2 regions of the Streptomyces sp. NPDC030021 genome follow, and region 1 is predicted to be linked to the other one. Evidence: riboswitches for the same ligand, from Rfam matches in the RefSeq annotation. Region 1 holds a riboswitch; the other holds the start of a gene.

Region 1 (4,752 bases):
GGCTTCTTCGCCGTCGGCGACTCCGTCGCCACCTTCAACCCGCTGTACGGACAGGGCATGAGCGTCGCGGCCCAGGGGATCCTCGCCGTACGCACCCTGCTGCGGGCGAAGGGACTGGAGCATCCCGGGATCGGCCGTGAGGCGCAGCGCGCCATCGCGCCGCACGTCAGCACCGCCTGGGAGCTCGCCACGTCGCAGGACATCCTGTATCCGGGGGCCACCGGGATGAAGCCGCGCGCCGGCACCGGTCTGCTCAACGGGTACGTCAGCAGGCTGATGACGGGGGCGACCACCGACGAGGCGCTCACCGCCGCCCTGTTCAAGGTCCTCACCATGAGCACCGCGCCCACCCACTGGCTCCATCCGTCGGTGGTCTGGCACGTCCTGCGCGCTTCGGACCGGGGCGCGCTGAAGGCGCCGCCGCTCACCGCCGCCGAGCGGGCCGTCGCCGGGCTCGACCGGGCGCCCGGCGCGAAGCCCGGCGCGACCCCCGGAGCCGGAACCGGAACCGGCACCGGCACCGCTGCCGAAACAGGGACAGGGACGGGGACAGGGACGGGCGCCGACGCCGTCGGACAGGCCCGATGAGCGGCAGAATGCTGCCGCTCCTGCCCGCGTCCCTGATGGTCCTGGCGCTGCTGATCAAGCTGCCGAAGCTGCGCCGGGACCGGGACCGGCCGCTGAACCGGACGGCGTGCGCGCTGCTCGCCGTCGGGGCACCCATCAACTTCCTGGCATCGCCGTCGACCATCGCCTCGGTCAACCGCCGCACCGGCGTGGTCAACTTCTCCGCGCCCCTGGTGTTCGGCCTGTGCACGGTGTTCTCCGGGCTGTGCGTCGTCCTGGTCCTGCAGTGGCGCGGCGGGCCGCCCGCGGCCGTGCGCCGGTCCACCCGGCTGACCACGGCCCTGTTCGGCACCGCGACCGCGGCCATCGTCGTCCTGTTCGTGATCGGCGACGCACCGGTGGAACGGCTCCAGGACCTGGACACGTACTACGCGACGACGCCGTGGATCCGCGAGATGATCGTCTGCTTCCTCGTGGCGCACACCATGGGCACCTCGGCGCTGACCTGGCTGTGCGGCAAGTGGCTGACGCGCGCGGACCGCGCGCAGCGCCCGCTGCGCACCGGGCTGGCCCTGATCGTGGTCGCCGGGCTGATGGACCTGGCCTACCTGGCCGCCAAGTGGGCCTCGGTGGTCGCCCGCTGGACCGGCCACGACCTGGTGTTCCTGTCCACGGACGTGGCGCCGCCACTGGCCGGGGCCGCCGGGCTGCTGCTCGGTGCCGGGTTCGTCGTGCCGCTGGTCGGCGGGTCGGCGACATGGGTGGCCCTCGGCCAGTACCGGCGGCTGCGCCCGCTGTGGAAGGCCCTGCGCGGATTCGCCGCGACCCAGGGACGGACCGTCCCGCTGGCCTGGTGGTCCCCGGTGGGGATCCGGCTCATCCACCGCGAGTCGGTCATCGACGACGGCATCCTGGCACTGGCCGGCTGGTTCGACCCCCGGGTGCGCAGCGCCGCGTACGAGGAGGCCCGGGGCCGGGGCATGGGCGAGGCGCGGGCCGCCACGCTCGCGGACGCGGCCGTCCTGGCGGCCGCCTGCCACCGCAAGGCCGCCGCCGCGCGCGGATCCGTGCCGGGGCCGGCCGCGATCCCGGAGCCCTACCGTCTGGGCCGGCGGCCCCTGACCGCCCTGGCCGACGCGTTCCGTACCTCCGACATCGTCGCCGCGGCCCGTGACGCGGACACCGCCGGCACGCCGGACCTGAACCCCGACCCGGTCGGCGTGTGAGGCGCACAGCCCCGGGGAAACGCGACGCCCCGGACCGAGGGCCGGGGCGTGCGTGCGTGCGCGTGTGAGCGCGGGCGTGCGTCGTACGCGGGATCCGCGCGGTGGGATCAGAGCTCCGCGAGGTCCAGCCCGGCCTGCGCGGCGGCCGCCTGCACGGTCTGCTCCAGCAGTACGGCGATGGTCATCGGGCCGACACCGCCCGGCACCGGAGTGATCAGCGAGGCCCGGGCGGCGGCCGACTCGAAGTGCACGTCGCCGACGTTGCCCTCGTTGTAACCGGCGTCCAGGACCACCGCGCCCGGCTTGATGTCCTCGCCCCGGATGAACTCGGCCTTGCCGACGGCGGCGACCAGCACGTCCGCCTGGCGCACGATGGAGGGCAGGTCCTGGGTGCGCGAGTGGCAGTAGGTGACGGTGGCGTTCTGCTCCAGCAGCAGCATCCCGGCCGGCTTGCCCAGGATCGCGCTGCGGCCGACGACGACGGCGTGCTTGCCGGTCAGGTCCACGTCGTAGGCGGCGAGCAGGCGCATGATGCCGCCGGGGGTGCAGGAGACGAAGCCCGGCAGCCCGAAGCCCATGGCGGCGAAGGAGTGCATGGTGACCCCGTCGACGTCCTTGCCCGGGGCGATGGCCTCGAAGGCGGCGCGCTCGTCGATGTGGTGCGGGACGGGGTGCTGGAGCAGGATGCCGCTGATCTCCGGGTCCTCGGACAGCGCGGTGAGGGTGGCCACCAGCTCCTCGGTGGTGGTCCCGGCCGGCAGCTCGACGTGGCGGGAGGTGATCCCCGCCTTGGCGCAGCGGTTCTGCTTCATGCGGACGTAGGTCACGGAGGCCGGGTCCTCGCCGACCAGCACGGTCGCGAGGCAGGGCGCGGTGCCGGTGCGCTCGGTGATCTTCGCCGCGTAGGCGGCGGTCTGCTCCGAGATGCGGCGGGCGAGGGCCGTGCCGTCCATCAGCTGGGCGGAGCCGGCGGCAGAGGCGGGGGCAGTGGCAGTCTGGGCAGTCGTCACGGGGTCTCCTGAACGTCGCTGCGGATCGCGGTTCGCCCAGGCGCGCGGCAGCCGACGTACCGGAGGTCCACAGGTACGCCGGGCCGCTCCCCGGTGGTGATCCACCCGAACGCCAGTCACGGCCCGCCGACCACTGTAGTCGACATATCCGGTGGTTGTCGGGCGTCCGACCTGGGACGATCAATACATGACGCGTACTTTCGACCATCTTGTCGCCGAGGCCGAGTCCGTCTCGGTGGACGGCTGGGACTTCTCCTGGCTCGACGGCCGGGCCACCGAGCAGCGCCCCTCCTGGGGGTACCAGCGGCTGATGGCCGAGCGCCTGGCCCAGGTCCGGTCCGCGCTGGACATCCAGACCGGTGGCGGTGAGGTCCTGGCCGGGTGCGCTCCGCTGCCGCCGCTGACGGCGGCGACCGAGTCCTGGCCGCCCAACATCGAGAAGGCGACGCGGCTGCTGCACCCGCTGGGCGCGGTGGTGGTCGCCGACGCCGACGAGCCGCCGCTGCCCTTCGGCGACGCGGCCTTCGAGCTGGTGACCAGCCGGCATCCGGTGACCATCTGGTGGGAGGAGATCGCGCGGGTCCTGACGCCGGGCGGCAGCTACCTCTCGCAGCAGGTCGGTCCGGCGAGCGTCTTCGAGCTCGTCGAGTACTTCCTCGGCCCGCAGCCGGAGGAGGTCCGGCGCGCCCGGCACCCCGACGACGCGGTCGCCGACGCCGCCGCGGCCGGCCTCGAAGTCCTCGATCTGCGCTCCGAACGTCTGCGCACGGAGTTCCACGACATCGGAGCCGTGATCTACTTTCTACGGAAGGTGATCTGGATGGTGCCCGGCTTCACGGTCGGGCAGTACCGGGACCGGTTGCGTGAGCTCCACGAACGGATCGAACGCGAAGGTCCGTTCATCGCTCACACCGCCCGCTTCCTCATCGAGGCCCGTAAAACGGGCTGATCTGAAGGGCGGACGGATCTGCGCCGGATCGGGTTGCGTGGCCACAGCGTGGCGCAGGTCACTCAATTCAGCGCGTAACGAATCGACTCGGGCATGCGATGAACCGACAGGTGTCCTCGCGCGGCCCGGAATACAGACCCCCCTCGGGTCTGTTTCCCGAGTTCGCGCGATGATGTCCCGCCCACCCTTAATCTGTTCGCAACGAGAGGCTCCTTGTGTCGCTCAGCCCGTCCCGTACGTTCCCTCCGGAGATCGCCGAATCCGAGGCCCTTGTCGCGCTCGTCGAGCGCGGCCGCGAGCAGGGCCACATCAACGGTGACGACGTGCGCCAGGCCTTCGAGGCCGGCCGCATCCCGGTGGACCAGTGGAAGCGGGTCCTGCGCAGCCTGAACCAGGTCCTGGACGAGGAGGGTGTCGCCCTCCACGTCAGCGCGGCCCCCGCCACCAAGGCTGCCGCCAAGAAGCCCCGCAAGGCTGCCGCCGCCCCGGCCCGCACCGTGGCCAAGAAGGCCACCGCGGCGCCGCGCCCCATCGGCGCCCGTAAGACCGCGGCGACGGCCGTCACCACCACCGCCACGGCGATATCCGCTTCGTCGGCCGCAGCCACCGGGGACGAGGCGTCGGCCGAGGCCGCCGCCGAGCCGAAGAAGCGCACGGTCAAGAAGACCGCCGTGAAGAAGACCGCCGTGAAGAAGACCGCGGCGAAGAAGACCAGCGCCAAGGACGCCGACGAGGGCGAGACCCCCGTCGCCGAGGGCGAGGACTGGGCTGCCGAGGACCTCGCCGACGAGGCCGAGGACGAGGCGCCCAAGGCCGGCGGCACCCAGGGCTTCGTCCTGTCCGACGACGACGAGGACGACGCCCCGGCGCAGACGGTCATGGTGGCCGGTGCCACCGCCGACCCCGTCAAGGACTACCTCAAGCTCATCGGCAAGGTGCCGCTCCTCAACGCCGAGCAGGAGGTGGAGCTCGCCAAGCGCATCGAGGCGGGTCTGTTCTC
Region 2 (4,752 bases), on a different contig from region 1:
CTCGTCGACGCCTGGCGGCGCCAGGCCGAGCTGCTCCCGCCCGGCCCGCTGCACTTCGCGCACTCCGAGGCCGACGAGCTCGGCGAGGACCTGATGACGGTCGCCTACCTCCAGGAGACCGCCGACCAGGCCGGCCTGGAGACGCACGCGCTCTCCGTCGAGCAGATCGGCTGGGACAGCCTGTCCGGCCGGTTCGTGGACGAGAAGCTCCGCTTCATCCGCTCCTGCTTCAAGCTCTACCCGTGGGAGTGGCTGGCCACGGACGAGTTCGGCCCGCAGGTCCTCGGCACGTACGACCACGGCGGCGGCTCCGGCTCCACCTGCTGGATCGAGCCGCTGTGGAAGATGCTGCTGTCCAACAAGGCGCTGCTCGCGATCCTGTGGGAACTCTTCCCGGAGCACCCCAACCTGCTGCCCGCCTACCTCGACGGCCCGCGCGAGCTCGCCGAGCCCGGGTCCGCCGGCTACGTGGCCAAGCCCCTCCTCGGCCGTGAGGGCGCGGGGGTCACCCTGCACGAGGCGGGCGACGGCGGCGAGCCCTTCGTACCGGAGGAGGGGGAGCGGTACTGCTTCCAGGGCCTGGCCCCGCTGCCCGACTTCGACGGCAACCGGGTGGTGCTCGGCGCATGGGTCGTCGAGGACGAGGCGGCGGGGCTCGGCATCCGCGAATCGGCGGGGCCGGTCACGGACGAGTACGCCCGCTTCCTGCCCCACGTCATCCTCTGACCGGACCGGGGCGGCCCTACACGCCGAGCACCGACCGGAGCTGGTCCAGGCCCCAGTCCAGGTCCTCCTTGCTGATCACCAGCGGCGGGGCGATCCGGATCGTCGACCCGTGCGTGTCCTTCACCAGCACCCCGAGCTCCATCAGCTTCTCGGAGATCTCCCGGCCGGTGCCCCGCGACGGGTCGATGTCGACGCCCGCCCACAGCCCGCGGCCGCGTACGGCGGTCACCGCGCCCCCGCCGACCAGCAGGTTCAGCTCCCGGTGCAGGTGCTCGCCCAGCTCGGTGGCGCGGCCCTGGAACTCGCCGGTCCGGAGCATCGCGATGACCTCCAGCGCGACCGCGCACGCGAGCGGGTTCCCGCCGAAGGTGGACCCGTGCTGGCCGGGACGGAACACCCCGAGCACGTCCCGGTCGGCGACCACGGCCGACACCGGCACCACGCCGCCGCCGAGCGCCTTGCCGAGGATGTAGACGTCCGGGACGACCCCCTCGTGCTCGCACGCGAAGGTCCGGCCGGTCCGTCCCAGCCCGGACTGGATCTCGTCCGCCATGAAGAGGACGTTCCGTTCGCGGGTCAGCTCCCGTACGCCGCTCAGGTACCCGGCGGGCGGCACCAGCACCCCCGCCTCGCCCTGGATCGGCTCCAGCAGCACGGCCACGGTGTTCTCGGTGACGGCGTGGGACAGCGCGGTGAGGTCCCCGTACGGAACGATCTCGAAGCCCGGCGTGTACGGGCCGAAGTGGTCGCGGGCGTCGTGGTCCGTGGAGAAGGAGACGATGGTCGTGGTGCGCCCGTGGAAGTTGTCGGCGGCGACCACGATCTTGGCGTGCCCGTCCGGGACGCCCTTGACCTCGTAGCCCCACTTGCGGGCGGTCTTCACCGCCGTCTCCACGGCCTCCGCCCCCGTGTTCATGGGGAGCACCATCTCCTTGCCGCACAGCGCGGCGAGCTCGGTGCAGAAGTCGGCGAAGCGGTCGTGGTGGAACGCGCGCGAGGTGAGCGTGACCCGTTCCAGCTGGGCGCGGGCGGCGTCGATCAGACGGCGGTTGCCGTGCCCGAAGTTGAGGGCCGAGTACCCGGCGAGCATGTCGAGGTATCTGCGGCCCTCGACATCGGTCATCCACGCGCCTTCCGCGGACGCGACGACCAGGGGCAGCGGATGGTAGTTGTGCGCGCTGTGCGCGTCTGCGGAGCGGATGGCATCAGCAGTTGTCGACACGGGGTCTCCGATCGTCCGTCCGGCGGGGTGGAGCGCCGGGTGAAGCGGTGACGAGGGTGGCGTCACCTTCTTATCGTCGCTCGTATCGCGGACGCAGAAACCTCTCTCCCGGCGCGCCCGCTAAGGTGTCCGGTACGCACGGCGACTGGCGTACGGAGAACCAACTCCGGGGGAGTCGTGCGCGCTCGACCGCATACAGGGCCGCTCGCCTGGGCCTCGCGGGGTACCGATCACATCGACCCCGGAGGAGCCCGCCATGTCCGCGAGCCGCCATCCCGCCCTTTTCGCCACCGACCCCGAGCTGGCGTCCTTCGTCGCGGCGGAGGAAGTGCTGCAGGCGCAGACCCTGCGCCTGATCCCCAGTGAGAACTACGTGTCCGCGGCCGTCCTCGAAGCCTCCGGCACCGTGCTGCAGAACAAGTACAGCGAGGGCTACCCCGGCCGCCGCTACTACGAGGGCCAGCAGAACATCGACCGCGTCGAGGCGCTGGCGATCGAGCGGGCCAAGGGCCTGTTCGGCGTGGACCACGCCAATGTCCAGCCGTACTCCGGCTCGCCGGCCAACCTGGCCGTGTACCTGGCCTTCGCGAAGCCGGGCGACACCGTGATGGGCATGGCCCTGCCGATGGGCGGGCACCTGACGCACGGCTGGGGCGTCTCGGCGACCGGCTCCTGGTTCCGGGGCGTGCAGTACGGCGTCCGCGCCGACACCGGGCTCATCGACTACGACGCGGTGCGCGAGCTGGCCCTCGCCGAGCGGCCCAAGCTGATCTTCTGCGGCGGCACCGCCCTGCCGAGGACCATCGACTTCGCCGCCTTCGCGGAGATCGCGCGGGAGGCGGGCTCGATCCTGGTCGCCGACGTCGCCCACATCGCGGGCCTGATCGCGGGCGGCGCACACCCGTCCCCGGCGGACCACGTCGACGTCATCTCCACCACCACGCACAAGACGCTGCGCGGTCCGCGGGGCGCGATGCTGATGTGCCGGGAGGAGCACGCGAAGGCCATCGACAAGGCGGTCTTCCCGGGCCTGCAGGGCGGCCCGCACAACCAGACGACGGCCGGTATCGCGGTGGCGCTGCACGAGGCCGCGCAGCCGTCCTTCGTCTCGTACGCCCACGCGGTCGTCGCCAATGCCAAGGCGCTGGCCGCGGCGCTGCTGCAGAAGGGCTTCGACCTGGTCTCGGGCGGTACGGACAACCACCTGATCCTGATCGACCTGACGGGCAAGGACGTGCCGGGCAAGATCGCGGCCAAGGCCCTGGACCGGGCGGGCATCGTCGTGAACTACAACACGGTGCCGTTCGACCCGCGCAAGCCGTTCGATCCCTCGGGCATCCGCATCGGCACGCCGTCGCTGACCTCGCGGGGCCTGTCGACCGAGCACATGCCGCTGGTGGCCGACTGGATCTCGCGCGCGGTCGACGCCGCCGCGAAGGGGGACGAGCAGGCGCTCGCCGTGATCCGCGCGGAGGTCACGGACCTGATGGCCGCGTTCCCGGCCCCGGGCCTCCCGCTGTCCTGACCTGCGGCACCGCTGCCGGGGCTCTGCCCCAGACCCCCGCGCAGCGGTGTTGGCCCGGCCCGTCCCGGGACGGAAATCGGTCGCTCGGCCGGGGCGGGATCCGGACGATCCGCAACCGCCGGGTACCCCGGCGCGGGGCGGCCGGACCCGGCGCGACCCGGAAGGATCCGGCCGCCGGCGGGCACGGGCCCGCCCCCGCACCTGAGAGAATGAAGCCATGGCTTCTGATCGTCCTCGCGCGCTCTCCGGCATCCAGCCCACCTCCGGTTCGTTCCACCTCGGGAACTACCTCGGAGCCATCCGCCAGTACGTCGCCCTGCAGGAGACGCACGACGCCTTCTACATGGTGGTCGACCTGCACGCGATCACCATGCCGCAGGATCCGAAGGATCTGCGCGCGAACACCCGCCTCTCCGCCGCCCAGCTGCTGGCCGCCGGCCTGGACCCCGAGCGCTGCACGCTCTTCGTCCAGAGCCACGTGCCCGAGCACGCGCAGCTCGGCTGGGTCATGAACTGCATCACCGGCTTCGGCGAGGCCAGCCGGATGACCCAGTTCAAGGACAAGTCCGCCAAGGGCGGCGTCAACAGCGCCAGCGTCGGCCTGTTCACGTACCCGATCCTGCAGGTCGCCGACATCCTGCTGTACCAGGCGAACGCGGTCCCCGTCGGCGAGGACCAGCGCCAGCACATCGAGCTGACCCGTGACCTGGCGGAGCGCTTCAACCAGCGCTACGGCCGGACCTTCACCCTCCCCGCCGCGCACATCGTCAAGGAGGTCGCGAAGATCTACGACCTCCAGGACCCGGCGATCAAGATGTCGAAGTCCGCGTCGTCCCCCAAGGGCCTGATCAACCTCCTCGACGAGCCCAAGGTCACCGAGAAGAAGATCAAGAGCGCGGTCACCGACACCGAGGCCGAGATCCGCTTCGACTCCGAGAAGAAGCCCGGCGTCAGCAACCTGCTCACGATCTACTCCACCCTCACGGGCGAGACGATCACCGAGCTGGAGGCCAGGTACGAGGGCAAGGGCTACGGCGCGCTGAAGACCGACCTGGCCGGCGTGATGGTCGATTTCGTCACACCGTTCAAGAAGCGGACCCAGGAGTACCTGGACGACCCGGAGACGCTGGACTCCCTCCTGGCCAAGGGCGCGGAGAAGGCCCGTGCGGTCGCCGCCGAGACCCTCGCGCAGGCCTACGACCGCCTCGGTCTGCTGCCCGCCAAGCACTGACGAACGCAACTACGGACAGAGAGCCCTGGCACGAATGGGGGTGCTGCC

Evidence for each region. A riboswitch is a leader RNA that binds a small molecule or an ion and turns the genes downstream of it on or off. The one in region 1 is predicted to bind ZMP and ZTP.
Region 2: linked by a shared signal. The riboswitch ahead of ACZ4YL_RS17730 (serine hydroxymethyltransferase) and the one ahead of ACZ4YL_RS01495 (bifunctional 5,10-methylenetetrahydrofolate dehydrogenase/5,10-methenyltetrahydrofolate cyclohydrolase) in region 1 are both predicted to bind ZMP and ZTP.

What each region holds. Positions count from the first base shown of each region.
Region 1 covers NZ_JBVIAH010000001.1:340,902-345,653, forward strand. Annotated here, with positions in the region: gene ACZ4YL_RS01485 (NAD(P)/FAD-dependent oxidoreductase) at 1-588, shown strand, start outside; gene ACZ4YL_RS01490 (MAB_1171c family putative transporter) at 585-1,793, shown strand; gene ACZ4YL_RS01495 (bifunctional 5,10-methylenetetrahydrofolate dehydrogenase/5,10-methenyltetrahydrofolate cyclohydrolase) at 1,901-2,746, opposite strand; ZMP/ZTP riboswitch at 2,831-2,933, opposite strand; gene ACZ4YL_RS01500 (class I SAM-dependent methyltransferase) at 2,991-3,752, shown strand; gene ACZ4YL_RS01505 (RNA polymerase sigma factor) at 3,968-4,752, shown strand, end outside.
Region 2 covers NZ_JBVIAH010000008.1:107,102-111,853, reverse strand. Annotated here, with positions in the region: gene ACZ4YL_RS17740 (glutathionylspermidine synthase family protein) at 1-726, shown strand, start outside; gene rocD (ornithine--oxo-acid transaminase) at 743-1,948, opposite strand; ZMP/ZTP riboswitch at 2,080-2,170, shown strand; gene ACZ4YL_RS17730 (serine hydroxymethyltransferase) at 2,205-3,473, shown strand; gene trpS (tryptophan--tRNA ligase) at 3,691-4,704, shown strand.